2 regions of the Nonomuraea monospora genome follow, and region 1 is predicted to be linked to the other one. Evidence: riboswitches for the same ligand, from Rfam matches in the RefSeq annotation. Region 1 holds a riboswitch; the other holds the start of a gene.
The links. A riboswitch is a leader RNA that binds a small molecule or an ion and turns the genes downstream of it on or off. The one in region 1 is predicted to bind S-adenosylmethionine.

Region 1 (7,162 bases):
GCGGGCGCGAAGGAGCATGCCATCAAGGAGACCTTCGGGATCTCCGCCACTCGCTACTACCAGTTGCTCGGCGTCCTGATCGACAGGCCGGAGGCTCTAGAACACGACCCCATGCTGGTCAAGAGGCTGCGCAGGTTACGGTCCACGCGCCGGCGCGACCGCGCGGCCAGGAGGCTTGGCATGCGCCCCTGACCCGCTGGGTACGGCAGGCGCGTGAAGAACATCCCTGGAATGGAAGCGATTCTCAGTGATCCGGCAGGCGCCGTGATCGGGCTCGACTTCGACGGCACCTTGTCGCCGATCGTGCCCGACCCCGCCAAGGCCGTGATCCACCCGAAAGCGCCCGAGGTACTCGCCGACCTGGGCGCCCACGTCCTCGCGGTGGCCATCGTGACCGGGAGGCCCGCGGCCACCGCACTGGAGCTCGGGCCGGGCCTGGCCGACGTGCCGGGGCTGGTCGTGCTCGGGCACTACGGTTTCGAACGCTGGGAGGGCGGGCGGATCTCCGCGCCCCCGCCCCCGCCGGGCGTGCCGAGGGCCGAGGCCGAGTTGCCGCTGCTGCTCGACTCGCTCGGCCTGCGCGAGGTGGCCATCGAGGACAAGGGCCGGGCCGTGGCCGTCCACACCAGGCGCAGCCCCGACCCGGAGGGCGCGCTGGAGAAGCTGCGCGAGCCGCTGGCCGAGCTGGCCGCCAAGCACGACCTGGTGCTGGAGCCCGGCCGGATGGTGCTGGAGCTGCGTCCGCCCGGCATGGACAAGGGGCACGCGCTGAGCCTGTTCCTGGCGGAGCGGGCGGCGAGGTCCGTCATGTTCGTCGGGGACGATCTCGGCGATCTCGCCGCTTTCGACGCCGTACGCGACTCCGGGCTGCCCGGCGTGACCGTGTGCAGCGGCTCCACCGAGGTCACCGCGCTCGCGGAGCGGGCCGACATCGTGGTGGACGGGCCCGAGGGTGTGGTGGCGCTGCTCGCCGAGCTGGCCTCCGCCTTCACCCGTACGTGAGCGCCGCTTTCAGTCGTTGGTGACTGGTCTGCAAGTCGTGATCCCTAGGGTCGGCGGCATGCACAAGCGTTTCCTCGCCGTCGTGGCCGCCAGTGGCGTGGCCGCGGCCACCCTCCTGTCCTCCTCGCTGCCCGCCGCCGCCGCTCCCGCCCAGCAGCTCACCTTCAGGGGCATGACGCTGTACGTCCCGATCACGTGGGTGGTGCACCGGTTCGGCGCCGACGCCGTCCAGGTGGTCACCGGCAAGTGCCGCAAGGCCCGGGGGTGGAGCACGCCGGAGTGCGACTCGTTCTACCTCCTCGGGCCGAAGTACCTCAAGATCGGCGCCGAGGGCTTCGGGCCGTACACCGGCAAGCGGCCCTTCTACACGGCCAGCGACGTGCAGCCCTGCCCGTTCAACGACAAGTGGGGCGAGGTCGTCGGGCCCAAGGTCAGCCGGGGGCTGCGGCAGGTCGGGCCGGGGCACAAGGCGGCCTACAACGCGTGGCAGGCCAAGTGCGTCTCCTACTCCAGCAGCAAGGTGCACACGCGGTTCACGCAGCGGGAGTGGTACCTGCCGAAGACGAAGCTGCTGGTGGTGGACCAGTGGAACACGCCGGGGCTGGCCGACACGCTCAAGCACGCCGACTGGACGTAGCCGCACGAGCAGTGTCCTGGCTTACGTGCGGCGGCCGGTCACGAGCACGCCCGCGATCGCGAGACCGATGAGCGCGGGCACCATCAGGAACGCGGTCCGGGTGCCGAAGCCGTCGGCCAGCGCGCCGAGCGCCAGCGGCCCGGCCGCCATGGCGGCGCCCGCCCAGATGGGCGAGGCCGCCGCCGCCAGGTCGGCGCGGTCGCCCGAACCGGCGATCAGCGCGGTCATCGCGAGCGGGAAGTGCAGGGCCGCGCCCAGCCCGCAGATCACCAGCCCGGCGTACGACAGCACCGGCTGGCCGCTCAGCCAGAACACCAGCCAGCCGGCGAGCGTCAGGCCCAGCGCGCCCGCGAACAGCGGCGCCGGCGGTAAACGCAGCGCGAGTTGCGCCCCCGCGAACCGGCCCGCCGCCAGGCCCGCCACGAACGCCGTCAGCCCGGTGGCGGCGGCGGCCGTGGACAGGCCCGTGCTGGTGGCCAGGAGGTCGGCGGCCCACAGGTTGAAGGTGAACTCCAGCGCGACGCAGCAGAACAGCACCAGACCGGCCAGGTGGAACCGCCACCCCACCCCGCTCACCGGACCCGACGGCCTCGTGACGGCGGGGCTCGCAGGTTCCCTGTGGCGCGGCCATGCGCGTCCCATGGAGACCACCAGCAACACGCTCAGCACCGGCGTGAACAACAGCGCGGCCCGCCATCCCAGCACGCTCTGCGCCACCACGCTGAGCCCGAACGTCATCACGATCCCCGCCACCACCGCGACCGCGTTGGCCTCACTCAGCGCCGCGGCCCCGGCGGCCCCGTGGTGGTCGGAGAGCGCGGCCATGGCGGTGTAGAGCATGACCGACCCGAAGCCCCCGGCCACGCCGTACCCCAGCAGGGTCAGCGGCAGGGACCCGGCGGCGAAGACGGTGAGCATCCCGGCGTTCATCCCCGCCACGCCGATCCAGCTCGTCGCCCGCCGCCCGTACCTGCGGGTGAGCAGGGGGAGCAGGAGCCCGGCCGTGATCGTGCCGGCGGCCATGGCGGTGCCGTGCAGGCCCGCGACGGTGGCGGAGGTGCCCTGGTCGGCGCGCAGCAGCGGCAGGGCGGCGCTCAGGCCGTAGACGAAGGTGGCGAAGATGCTGAGTTGCAGGTAGATGAGCCAGGTGGGGCGGTCTCTGATCAGACGGACGGTCGATAGGGCCGTGGTCACCCGGCAGCCTCCCGGTGATCGGTATGACCTTGCCCTCCCATGTTAGGTGAGCGCTTCGAGCTGGGTCGCGAGCCACTTCTGCGGCGGCAGGGCGGTGGCGGCGGCGTGCAGCTTGTCGCGGCGGCTGCGGCGCTCGTCCTCCGGCATGACGAGCGCGTCGTGCAGGGCGGCGGCGGTGCCGCTGATGTCGTAGGGGTTGACGACGAGGGCGTGCGCGCCCAGCTCGGCGGCGGCGCCGGCTTCGCGGGAGAGCACGAGGGCGCAGCTCGGCGACAGGATCGGGCCCTCCTTGGCGACCAGGTTCATGCCGTCGCGGATGGGGTTGACGAGCAGCACGTCGGCCATCCGGTACGCGGCCAGCGAGCGCGGGTAGTCGTCGTTGACGTTGAGTATGAGCGGGTCCCAGTCCTCGGTGGCGTACTCGTCCTCGATCTGCCGGGCGCAGCGCTGAACGGAGGCGGTGTACTCGCGGTACTCGGGCAGGTCGTGGCGGCTGGGGTAGGCGAAGGCGAGGTGCACGACGCGGCCGTGCCATTCGGGGTGGGCGGCGAGGAACTCGCGGTAGGCGATCAGGCCGCGCACGATGTTCTTGGACAGCTCGGTGCGGTCGATGCGGACGATCAGCTTGCGGTCGCCGACCTGTTCGCGCAGCGCGGTCATGTGCGACTCGACGTCGGGCTCGCAGGCCCGCCGCCACAGGGCCTCGCCGTCGACGCCGAGGCTGTGCACGCCGATGCGGGTCGTCCTGCCCTCGTAGGTGACGCTGCGCCCCACCCGGTCGGCCTCCGCGCCCAGGAGCCGCTCGCAGCAGTCCATGAACGCCTGCGCCCACCTGTCGGTGAGGAACCCGGCGTGATCGGCCCCCAGGATGCCCTCCAGGACCTCTCCCGCCACCTCGTCGGGCAGCAGGGAGAAGTATTCGGGCGGCGCCCACGGGGTGTGGCTGAAGTGGGCGATGCGCAGGTCGGGCCGTTCGGCGCGGAGCATGGCGGGGGTCAGGGTGAGGTGGTAGTCCTGCACCATCACCCGGGCGCCGTGCCCGGCCTCCTCGGCCAGCGCGAGCGCGAACGCGCCGTTGTAGTCGCGGTAGGACTCCCACTCGCGTTCGAACCTGGTGCCGAAGTTCGGCGAGTTGGGGATGTCGTAGAGCAGATGGTTGACGAACCAGAGGGTGGAGTTGGCGACGGCGTTGTAGGCGCGGTGGAAGGTGGCGGGCGGGATGTCGAGCATGCGCAGCGGGCCCGTGTCGTAGCCCGCGTGGTCGATCCGGCCGCCCGTGGCCAGGCGGACCGCGATGCGGTCGCCGTCGGACAGCGCGGCGCAGACCCACAGCACCCCGTCGTCCTTGGCGACGCCCGACAGCCCGGAGACGAGGCCGCCGCCGCCGCGTCTCATCGTCAGCTCGCCGTCGTCGGAGACGGTGAACGAGACAGGGCCTCTGTTCGAGGCCAGCAGCACGCTGTTCATCTCGGCTCCCTTCGATCATAGGATCCCAGCTATGGCGCTTGATGAGCTAACCGAGGAACTCGCCCGCTCCGCTGCTGCGGGAGATCATCGCGCACTTGGCGAGCTTCTCGCGCGGATTGAGCCGGATGTGATGCGGCATTGCGCCCGGATCCTCCCCTATCACCAGGACGCGGAGGAGGCCTCGCAAGATACGTTGCTGGCGGTGGCGCGTAATATCGGCCGTTTCGAGGGGCGCGCCAGGTTCAGCACGTGGCTGCACATCGTGACGGCCAACTGCGCGCGCACCACGTACCGGTCGTTGAAGCGCAGGGCGGCGGAGCAGACCTCCGACGAGTTGCCGATGCAGAAGCCGGACGTGCGGCGGGTCAGTGTGATCGCGGGGTCGCGGCTCGACCTGCTCGACGCGATGGAGGCGCTGGAGGCCGACAAACCCGACCTGGCGCAGGCGCTGGTGTTGCGCGACATCGTCCAGCTCGACTACAACGAGGTGGCCGAGCAGCTCAACATCCCGCTGGGCACGGCCAAGTCGCGGATCCATCAGGCACGCAAATACGTGCAGGGTGTGCTCGGCGAGGACTATCGCTGAGACCGCTTGTCTCGCATATTGAGACGGCTGCTAATTTCGGCCACTTAAGCGGGTAGAGTCCTTTTCAACAACTGCATATTGCTCATCCAGAGGGGTGGAGGGACCGGCCCTGCGAAGCCCCGGCAACCCTCCCGGCTTTCGACTCGCGACCTGGCGAGGCCGACCGGGACAAGGGTGCCAATTCCGGTTCGCGGTCAAGGTGGCCGTGGGCGAAGATGAGGGAAGGCCTCGCTTCATGTCGCTTGACTTTGGTCCTGCCGTCGCTCTGTCCTGCCGCGAGTGCGGCGCCCGTTACCCGCTGGGCCCGAGCTTCGCGTGTCAGGAGTGTTTCGGGCCGCTGGAGGCGGCCTACGACTTCGGTGACGTTACGCGGGCGCAGATCGAATCTGGCCCTGCCAACATCTGGCGTTACCGCTCGCTGCTGCCCGTCCCCGCCGACGTGGCCAGTAAGCCGAATATGAACCCCGGCTGGACGAAATTGGTCAAGGCCGGAAACCTCGGCCGCGCCCTCGGCATCAAGTCCCTTCACGTGAAGGACGACTCGGGCAACCCCACCCACTCCTTCAAGGACCGGGTGGTGGCCATGGCCGTCGAGGCGGCGCGCAACTTCGGCTTCCACACGCTCTCCTGCTCCTCCACCGGCAACCTCGCCGGCGCCGTCACCGCCGCCGCCGCGCGGGCCGGGCTCGACGCGTGCGTGTTCATCCCGGCCAACCTGGAGCAGGCCAAGATCGCCATGGCCCGCGTGTTCGGCGGGCGGCTGATCGGCATCGACGGCACCTACGACGAGGTCAACCGGTTCTGCTCGGAGCTCATCGGCGACCCGATGGGCGACAAGTGGGGCTTCGTCAACGTGAACCTGCGGCCCTACTACGCCGAGGGCTCCAAGACGCTCGCGTACGAGATCGCCGAGCAGCTCGGCTGGCGGCTGCCCGAGCAGATCATCATCCCCATCGCCTCAGGCTCGCAGCTCACGAAGATCGACAAGGGCTTCAAGGAGCTCATCAAGCTGGGCCTGGTCGAGGACACCCCGTACAAGGTCTTCGGGGCCCAGGCCGCCGGCTGCTCGCCGGTGTCCACGGCCTACAAGGCCGGGCACGACGTCGTCCAGCCGGTCAAGCCCGACACCATCGCCAAGTCGCTGGCCATCGGCAACCCCGCCGACGGGCCGTACGTGCTGGACATCGCCAGGCGCACCGGAGGTGGCGTCGAGGACGTCACGGACGCCGAGATCGTGGCCGCGATGAAGCTGCTGGCCTCGACGGAGGGCATCTTCGCCGAGACCGCCGGCGGCGTCACCGTCGGCGTGCTGAAGAAGCTGGTGGAGAGCGGGCGGCTCGACCCCGAGGCGGAGACCGTGGTGCTCAACACCGGTGACGGCCTCAAGACGCTCGACGTGCTCTCCGGCGAGTCCGTGGAGCCCACGGCCGTGATCAAGCCCTCTCTCGACGCGTTCCGCGCGACTGTCTGACAACCAGGAAAGGCGATTAGAACCATGAGCGTTTCTGTGCGGATTCCCACCATTCTGCGCACGTACACCGGGGGGAACGCGGAGGTCAGTGGCGAAGGCGCGACTCTTCGTGACGTGCTCGCCAAGCTCGACTCCGACTACCCGGGGATCGGCGCGAGAATTCTGGATGAATCGGGCAAGATTCGTCGTTTCGTCAACGTTTACGTTGGGGAAGAGGACGTCCGTTTCGCCGAAGGGCTCGACACTCCAGCCCCTGAGGGCACTCAGATCTCCATCATCCCGGCGGTTGCCGGCGGCTGAGCCTCCCGCACCCTGCTCTTGAAGGCGCCCCTAGTGGGCGCCTTCTCCTTTTCCCGGCCAATTCAACGTTGAACGACCTGGGCTGCGAGGAAATAGGCAGTTTGCGGATTGACTCTGTTGCCAAACCCCTTGCCACAGGTATGGTCGAGGGCGATCGTCTGGCTGCTTTTCCGTTAAGTCATACGATTACAGGTCCCGCGGAGGAATGGGCGAGATCTGGGAGACCAGTAAGAGGAGTCGGAAGTGGCGCAGGGCACCGTCAAGTGGTTCAACGCGGACAAGGGCTACGGCTTCATCGCGGTAGACGGTGGAAAGGATGTATTCGTCCATTACTCAGCGATCATGATGGACGGGTACCGCTCTCTCGAACAGGGGCAGCGTGTCGAGTTCGAGATCACGCAGGGCCAGAAGGGGCCGCAGGCGGAGTCCGTCCGCGCGGTCTGAACGTCCAAGCTGGTATGCACCGGGCGGGATCGCGCGGCAACGCAGTCCGCGCGAGCCGTCA
Region 2 (7,162 bases), on a different contig from region 1:
CAGGTACGGGTCGTCGCGGCGCAGGTCGAAGTCGACGCCGGAGGCGCGGGAGATGGGGCCGCTGACGCCGTACTGCATGATCTGCTCGCGCGTCAGCACGCCCACGCCCTTGGTGCGGGCGACGAAGATCTCGTTGTGCAGGATGAGGTTCTCGATGTCGGGGACGCGGCGGCGGGTCTCGCCGACGGCGGCTTCGACGCGGTCGAGCCAGCCGTACGGCAGGTCCTCCTTGAGCCCGCCGACCCGGTTGAACATGTAGTGCATGCGCCCGCCGGAGATCTCCTCCATCACGGCCTGGATGCGCTCGCGCTCGTTGAAGGAGTAGAACAGCGGCGTCATCGCGCCCAGTTCGAGAGGGTAGGAGCCGAGGAACATGAGGTGGTTGAGCACCCGGTTGAGCTCGGCCAGCAGCGTACGCGCCCACACCGCCCGCACCGGCGGCTCCATGCCCAGCATGCGCTCGGTGGCGAGCACCACGCCGAGCTCGTTGGCGAAGCCGGACAGCCAGTCGTGCCGGTTGGCCAGCATGATGATCTGGCGGTAGTCGCGCACCTCGAACAGCTTCTCCGCGCCGCGGTGCATGTAGCCGATGATCGGCTCGGCGGTGGCGATGCGTTCGCCGTCGAGCGTCAGCCGCAGCCTCAGCACGCCGTGGGTGGACGGGTGCTGCGGGCCGATGTTGAGGATCATGTCCTCGGTGGCCAGCTCTTTCGCGCCCGCGCCGATTCCGACCACACGTTCCGTCATACGGGCCATGCTGCCACCGACCTCGGTGGTGATCCAGCGGGGGGCCGGGTCAAGAGATCGTATGGAAACGCATCGTGAAGCCGGACATGGGGAGGAATACCAGGAACGGGGGGAGAAAACACCATGAAGAGAGTTCTTTTTGATGTCGCGGCACTGATCGCGCGAGTGGCGACCGGCGTGATCTTCGTAGCGCACGGCTGGCAGAAGTGGCAGAGCGGGCTGGGCGCCACCACAGAGGGTTTCAGGGAGATGGGGATCCCGATGCCCGAGCTGGCCGCCGGGTTCGCGACCGTCGTCGAGACGGTCGGCGGCATCTTCCTGATCCTCGGCTTGCTGGTCCGGCCGGTGGCGCTGCTGTTGCTGATCAACATGCTCGGCGCCATCGCGTTCGTGCACGGCGGCAAGGGGGTGATGGTCGGCGAGGGCGGCTGGGAGCTGGCCGGGGCGCTCGGCGCGCTCAGCCTGCTGTTCCTGGCGCTGGGCGGCGGACGCATCGGCCTGGACGGCATTCTCGGCGCCATGTTCCGCAGGCGCTCCGACCGGCGCGCGGCCGAGGAGGAGCTGACCGCGCACCGGCCCGGCGGCACGACCGCCACGGGCGGCATGCCCGGCGGGACGACCACGACAGGCGGCATGCCCGGCGGGACGACCACGGCGGGCGGTCTGGCCGGAACGACGCCCGCCGGGGGCCCGACGACGCCCGCCCACGCGCCCGGCGAGTCGCCCGAGGTGCCCAGGCAGCCCACCGCGCCCAGCACCTCCGGCTCCGGCAGGCTCAACGACGAGGACATGCGGGACATCGACGCCCTCGTATCGGACGAGCCCCCGCAGCACCGCAGGCCGCCGAACGGGTAACGCGTCCGAGCTGTGCCAGGCGGCCAGGCCGCGGAGTCACGCGAGGCGGGAGACCAGGTCGCGTACGGCCTCGATCAGCCGGTCCACGTGCTCCTGCGTGCTGCCGATCCCGATCGAGGCCCGCACCGCCGAGGCGGTGTCGTCCTCGCACCCGCCGTCGGCGCTGCCGAGCAGGTGCCGCACGAACGGGTGCGCGCAGAACTTGCCGTCACGCACCCCGATGCCGTACTCGCCGGACAGCGCCTCGGCCACCTCGCGAGCGGTGTACCCGGCCACGGTGAACGACACGATGCCGACCCGCGGGTGATCGTCCCCCCACAGCGACAGCTCCCGTACGCCCGCGATCGCGGCCAGCCCCGACCGCAGCCGCGCGATCAGCCGCTCCTCCTCGGCGACCAGCTCCGTCCATCCGGTGGCGGTCAGCGCGTCGCAGGCGGCGGCCAGGGCGATGGCGCCCAGCACGTTCGGGGTGCCCGCCTCGTGCCGCGGCTCGGGGTCGTCGTGCCACTCGGTGCCCTCCTCGGCGACGCCGACGGAGCGCACCGCGCCCCCGCCCGCGAGGTACGGCTTGCCCTCAGCCAGCCAGTCGCGCCGCCCGATCAGCACGCCGGCGCCGAACGGCGCGTACAGCTTGTGCCCGGAGAAGGCCACGTAGTCGAGGTCGAGCGCGGTCAGGTTGAGCTTGCGGTGCGGGACGAGCTGCGCCGCGTCCACCAGGATGCGGGCGCCGTGCCGGTGCGCGATGTGGGCCAGGGCGGCGATCGGCCACAGCTCGCCGGTCACGTTGGAGGCGGCGGTGACGACGAGCAGCTTCGGCCCGTCGATCGCGGCCAGCGCCTCGTCGGCGGCGCGCACGGCCTCGCCGGGGAAGGCGGGCGGCGCCAGCCGGACGGCCTCGGGCCAGGGCAGCAGGGAGGCGTGGTGCTCGGTGTCGAAGACGACGGTGGTGGTGCCCGCGGGCAGGCAGCCGGCCAGCAGGTTCGTGGCGTCGGTGGTGTTGCGGGTGAAGATCACGGCGTCGTCGGGGCGGGCGCCGACGAACGCCCTGACCGTGTGGCGGGCCTGCTCGTACCTGGCGGTGGTGAGCTGCGAGGCGTAGCCGGCGCCGCGGTGGACGCTGGAGTAGGCCGGGAGCGCGGCGGCGACGGCGGCGCTGACCGGCTCCAGACAGGGGGCGCTGGCCGCGTAGTCCAGGTTGGCGTACCCGACGAGCCTGCCGCCCTTGACGGGCACCTCCAGGTCGGCGCCGAGCACGGCGGGGATCGGCCGGCTCGTCGAGACGGCGGGAGCGGTCTCGGCGGCGTCACGGGCGGAGTCGAAGATCGTCAGCGTGGACACGGCATGCCTCCTGAAGGGTCATCGGACCCCTGGGAGCAGCCACGGAGCCCGCGCTTGCCCGCCACACCTCGTGGCGGACCAGGTCTTCACCCGGGGCACCCCGCCGCGGACGCGAGGGTTGCCGGCCAGCTAGCCGGGGCTTGTCGCTGGCACTCATGACCTACGTGGTGAACTATAACCGACAGCCGGGCATGAAACGCAAGACCGCGAACTAATGCCACCCGTGACTCGTTGCTATCGGGAAACCCCCTGAAATGTCCCCCTGAGTCATGGAGGTGAGCAGATGTTGGATTGGGTGACCGACCCGAACATCTGGATCGGCTTCTTCACCCTTGTCGCCCTGGAGATCGTCCTCGGGATCGACAACATCATCTTCATCTCCATCCTGGCCGGCAAACTGCCCCCTGAGCAGCGGGACCGGGCGCGGGTGCTCGGCCTGGCCGCCGCCCTGATCAGCCGGCTGCTCCTGCTGCTCGGCCTGTCGTGGGTGGTCCAGCTCACCGAACCGCTGTTCACCGTCCTCGGCCACGAGATCTCGGGACGAGATCTGATCCTGCTGCTCGGCGGCCTGTTCCTGCTGGGCAAGAGCGTCACGGAGATCCACCACGCCATGGAGGGCCCCACCGGCAAGGACGGCAAGCAGGCGGCCGCGGCCTCCTTCAGCTCGGTGATCCTGCAGATCATGGTGCTGGACATCGTGTTCTCGCTGGACTCCGTGATCACCGCCGTCGGCATGGTGAACAACATCGGCGTGATGGTCGCGGCCGTCGTGGTGTCCGTGCTGGTGATGCTGTTCGCCTCCGGGCCGATCAGCAGGTTCGTGGAGAGCCACCCGAGCATCAAGATGCTGGCGCTGGCGTTCCTGGTGCTGATCGGCGTGGTGCTCGTGGCGGAGGGCCTGGAGCAGCACATCAACAAGGGCTTCATCTACTTCGCGATGGCGTTCTCCGTCATCGTGGAGCTGCTCAACATCCGGATGCGGAGCAGGCACACGAAGCAGGAGGAAGCCGCTCCTAAGATGGAATAGTGGGCTTTGATCCTTGGAATCCGGATTTTGTGGCTTATCCCTACCGGGTCTACGACGAGCTGAGACGCCAGGCGCCCGTCAGCTACTTCGAGCCGACGGGCCAGTGGCTCATCGCGCGGCACGCCGACGTGAACGCGCTGCTCAGAGACCGCCGGCTGGGCCGCTCCTACCTGCACGTGGCCACCCACGAGGAGTTCGGCAAGCCGCCGGAGCCGGAGTTCCAGGAGCCGTTCTGGCGCGTGATCAGAGCGGGCATGCTGGACGTGGAGCCGCCGGTGCACACCAGGCTGCGCCGGCTGGTCTCCAAGGCGTTCACCCCGCGCATGGTCGAGTCGCTGCGTCCCCGCGTCCGGGCCGTCGCCGGGAGCCTCGTGGACGCGTACGTGGAGAAAGGCGGCGGCGACCTGATCGCCGAGGTGGCCGAGCCGCTGCCCGTCACCGTCATCGCCGAGATGCTCGGCATCCCCGACCAGGACCGCCACCTGCTGCGCCCCTGGTCCGCCGACATCTGCGGCATGTACGAGCTCAACCCGTCGCCCGACGCCCAGCACACCGCGGTCCGCGCGGCCTCGGAGTTCTCCGGCTACCTCAAGGCCCTGGCCGCCAGGCGCCGCAGGAGTCCAGGCGACGACCTCGTCAGCGCCCTCGCCCAGATCGACGAGCTGACCGAGGACGAGCTGGTCGGCACCTGCGTCCTGCTGCTCAACGCCGGCCACGAGGCCACCGTGAACGTGACGGGCAACGGCTGGTGGTCCCTGTTCAGGAACCCCGGCGAGCTGGCCAGGCTGCGCGCCGACCGGTCCCTGCTGCCCACCGCCGTCGAGGAGCTGATGCGGTGGGACACGCCGCTGCAGATGTTCGAGCGGTGGGTGCTGGAGGACGTCGAGGTGCACGGCGTGCGCATCCCGCGCGGGGCGGAGGTGGCGCTGCTGTTCGGCTCGGCGAACCGGGACCCCGCCGTGTTCGAGGACCCGGACCGGCTCGACGTGGGCCGCGCCGACAACCCGCACATCTCCTTCGGCGCCGGGATCCACTTCTGCCTGGGCGCGCCGCTGGCCAGGATCGAGCTGCTGGAGTCGTTCGGCGCGTTGCTGGACCGGGCGGCCACGCTGGAACTGCGCGAGGAGCCGTCGTGGAAGCCCGGCTACGTGATCCGGGGCTTGGAAGCACTGGAACTCACGGCGACCGCCTGACCCGAGGCGCGACAGCCGGAAGCGAGGCGCGACCGCCTGAGACGAGGCGCGACCGCCTGAGACGAGGTGCGATCGCCTCAAGCAAGCTCAGCGCGACTGGCTGAGCCAGCCGAAGCCGCCGAGCCCCGACGCGTCGATCAGCTCGCCCTCCTCCGAGGCCCGCGCCAGGGCCCGGAGGTAGCCGCGCGGATCGCTGCGGGCCAGCTCCAGCGGCGGCCGCTCCCCGGTGAGCCCCAGCCTCCGCAGTTCCTCCCGCTGTGTGGACAAGGTTGTGGATATCGCGCCGGCCCGCCGCCCGGCCTCCGCGCACGCGTCGAGGGCCACGTGAGCGGTGATGTCGCAGGTCCCGTCGGGTACGGGGCTGACGACCGCCCCGTCGCGGTACCCCGTGAGCGTGCCGTGCAGCGGCCGGTTGTCCACAGGGTGTGCATAATCGATGGCGATCGCCCGCCCCCTGGTGAGGCGCACGAGAACCGACGCCCAAGCCTCGTCGCGGGGCCGCCCGATCTCGGCCCGGGTGCCCACCCGGCCGAGCGGCCACCACCGTTCCAGCCAGCTCCGGTCGGCCGGCCGCAGCGCGCCGCCGACCCGCTCCTCGCCGGTGTGCACGTTGACCATGACGAGCCGCGGCCCTTCCGGGGTCTGCTCGACCACGTCGAGCGGCACGTTGTCCAGCCACTCGTTGGCGATGGCCAGCCCCTGGATCTCCGTGGGCAGGCTCGGCGTCCACTCGACCCGGTCGGGCAGGCCGGCGGGCCGGGGCGAGAGGTCGACGGCGGTGACGCGCAGCCGGTCGCGCAGGCGCGGCCCGGCCGCGTCCAGCACCTGCGTGATCAGCACCCCCTCGCCGGCGCCGATGTCGACCAGGTCGAGCACGTCTGGTTCGCCGAGTTCGGCGTCCACCTCCGCGAGCAGCGCCAGCACCGCGTCGGCGAAGGCCGCCGAGGCGCTGACCGAGGTGCGGAAGTGGCCTGACGGGCGTTCGCGGAGGTAGAAGCCCTCCTCGCCGTACAGCGCGCGCTCCGTTGCGACGCGCCAGGTGAGCCACATGCCCAGGACTATCTCATGACTCGCGACACACACGCACTGTCATCATATGGCTACTCAAGGTCGCGTGCTTGAGGTAACGTTTACCCATTGTCACCGAGTGGTCGCGTTCCGCCAACCCCCAATTGGCCGAAGCCGGCCGCTCCCGAACATGCACCAGCGGCCAGTGTGCCGCGAAACCGAGAGGAAGCCCTCGTGCTGAAGAAGGTCCTGGTCGTCACCGGAGCCGTTGCCATGATGTCGCTGGCCGTCCCGGCGCACGCCGACATCGTCACCAACGGCGGCGGCGGTGTGCTCTCCGGCAACCAGGTGGTCGCCCCGATCACCGCCCCGATCAACGTCTGCGGCAACGCCGTGGCCGTCATCGGCGTCGCGGTCGCCGGTTGCAAGGGCGGCGCGGTCGTCAACGGCCCCCACCACTACTGATGGAAAGAGCCCGGGCTGACGCAGGTCGGCCCGGGCTCTTCCTCCGGTCGGTCAGTCGGCGGGTGATCGACCGGCGCACCTCCAAGAGGTCGCATCGCGCGGGCGTCGTGCCTCGATCCGGGGCTCGGCGCCCGCTGCCATGCGATGAACCCCTCTCCTCATCTCTTCCGACAGGGGGTGCACCTTTTGACTGCCCTTGTCGCATTTGCGAATAACTCAACGCGCGGCAAAACACCGGTCACGCTCGCCACCCTGAGAGGCCGTTACGCTGGTCGGCAGTGCCATCACGGTCGACAGGGGTGAGACGTCATGGACGCAGGGGATCGCCCGGCACGGCTGACCGTCGGCGTGCTCGGGGCGGGCAAGGTCGGCTCCGCTCTCGGCGCCGCGCTGGCCCAGGCGGGCCACCGGGTCGTGGCCGCCAGCGGTGTGTCCGACAACTCGCAGCGATGGGCGGCCGACCGGCTCGGCGTCACGCCGTCCAGGCCCGACGAGGTGGTGGGGGCGGCCCAGCTCGTCCTGCTCACCG

Region 2: linked by a shared signal. The riboswitch ahead of ABD331_RS28790 (aminotransferase class V-fold PLP-dependent enzyme) and the one ahead of thrC (threonine synthase) in region 1 are both predicted to bind S-adenosylmethionine.

Annotation. Positions count from the first base shown of each region.
Region 1 is NZ_BAAAQX010000067.1:30,487-37,648, forward strand. It holds gene ABD331_RS58570 (DUF3263 domain-containing protein) at 1-192, shown strand, start outside; gene otsB (trehalose-phosphatase) at 232-1,002, shown strand; gene ABD331_RS58580 (hypothetical protein) at 1,061-1,639, shown strand; gene ABD331_RS58585 (MFS transporter) at 1,661-2,833, opposite strand; gene ABD331_RS58590 (alpha,alpha-trehalose-phosphate synthase (UDP-forming)) at 2,876-4,300, opposite strand; gene ABD331_RS58595 (RNA polymerase sigma factor) at 4,332-4,886, shown strand; SAM riboswitch class I at 4,966-5,108, shown strand; gene thrC (threonine synthase) at 5,122-6,357, shown strand; gene ABD331_RS58605 (MoaD/ThiS family protein) at 6,382-6,657, shown strand; gene ABD331_RS58610 (cold-shock protein) at 6,901-7,101, shown strand.
Region 2 is NZ_BAAAQX010000016.1:40,283-47,444, forward strand. It holds gene ABD331_RS28780 (NADH-quinone oxidoreductase subunit D) at 1-747, opposite strand, end outside; gene ABD331_RS28785 (DoxX family protein) at 871-1,602, shown strand; gene ABD331_RS28790 (aminotransferase class V-fold PLP-dependent enzyme) at 1,639-2,940, opposite strand; SAM riboswitch class IV at 2,986-3,101, opposite strand; gene ABD331_RS28795 (TerC family protein) at 3,224-3,967, shown strand; gene ABD331_RS28800 (cytochrome P450) at 3,997-5,160, shown strand; gene ABD331_RS28805 (SAM-dependent methyltransferase) at 5,248-6,210, opposite strand; gene ABD331_RS28810 (chaplin family protein) at 6,403-6,633, shown strand; gene ABD331_RS28815 (Rossmann-like and DUF2520 domain-containing protein) at 6,943-7,162, shown strand, end outside.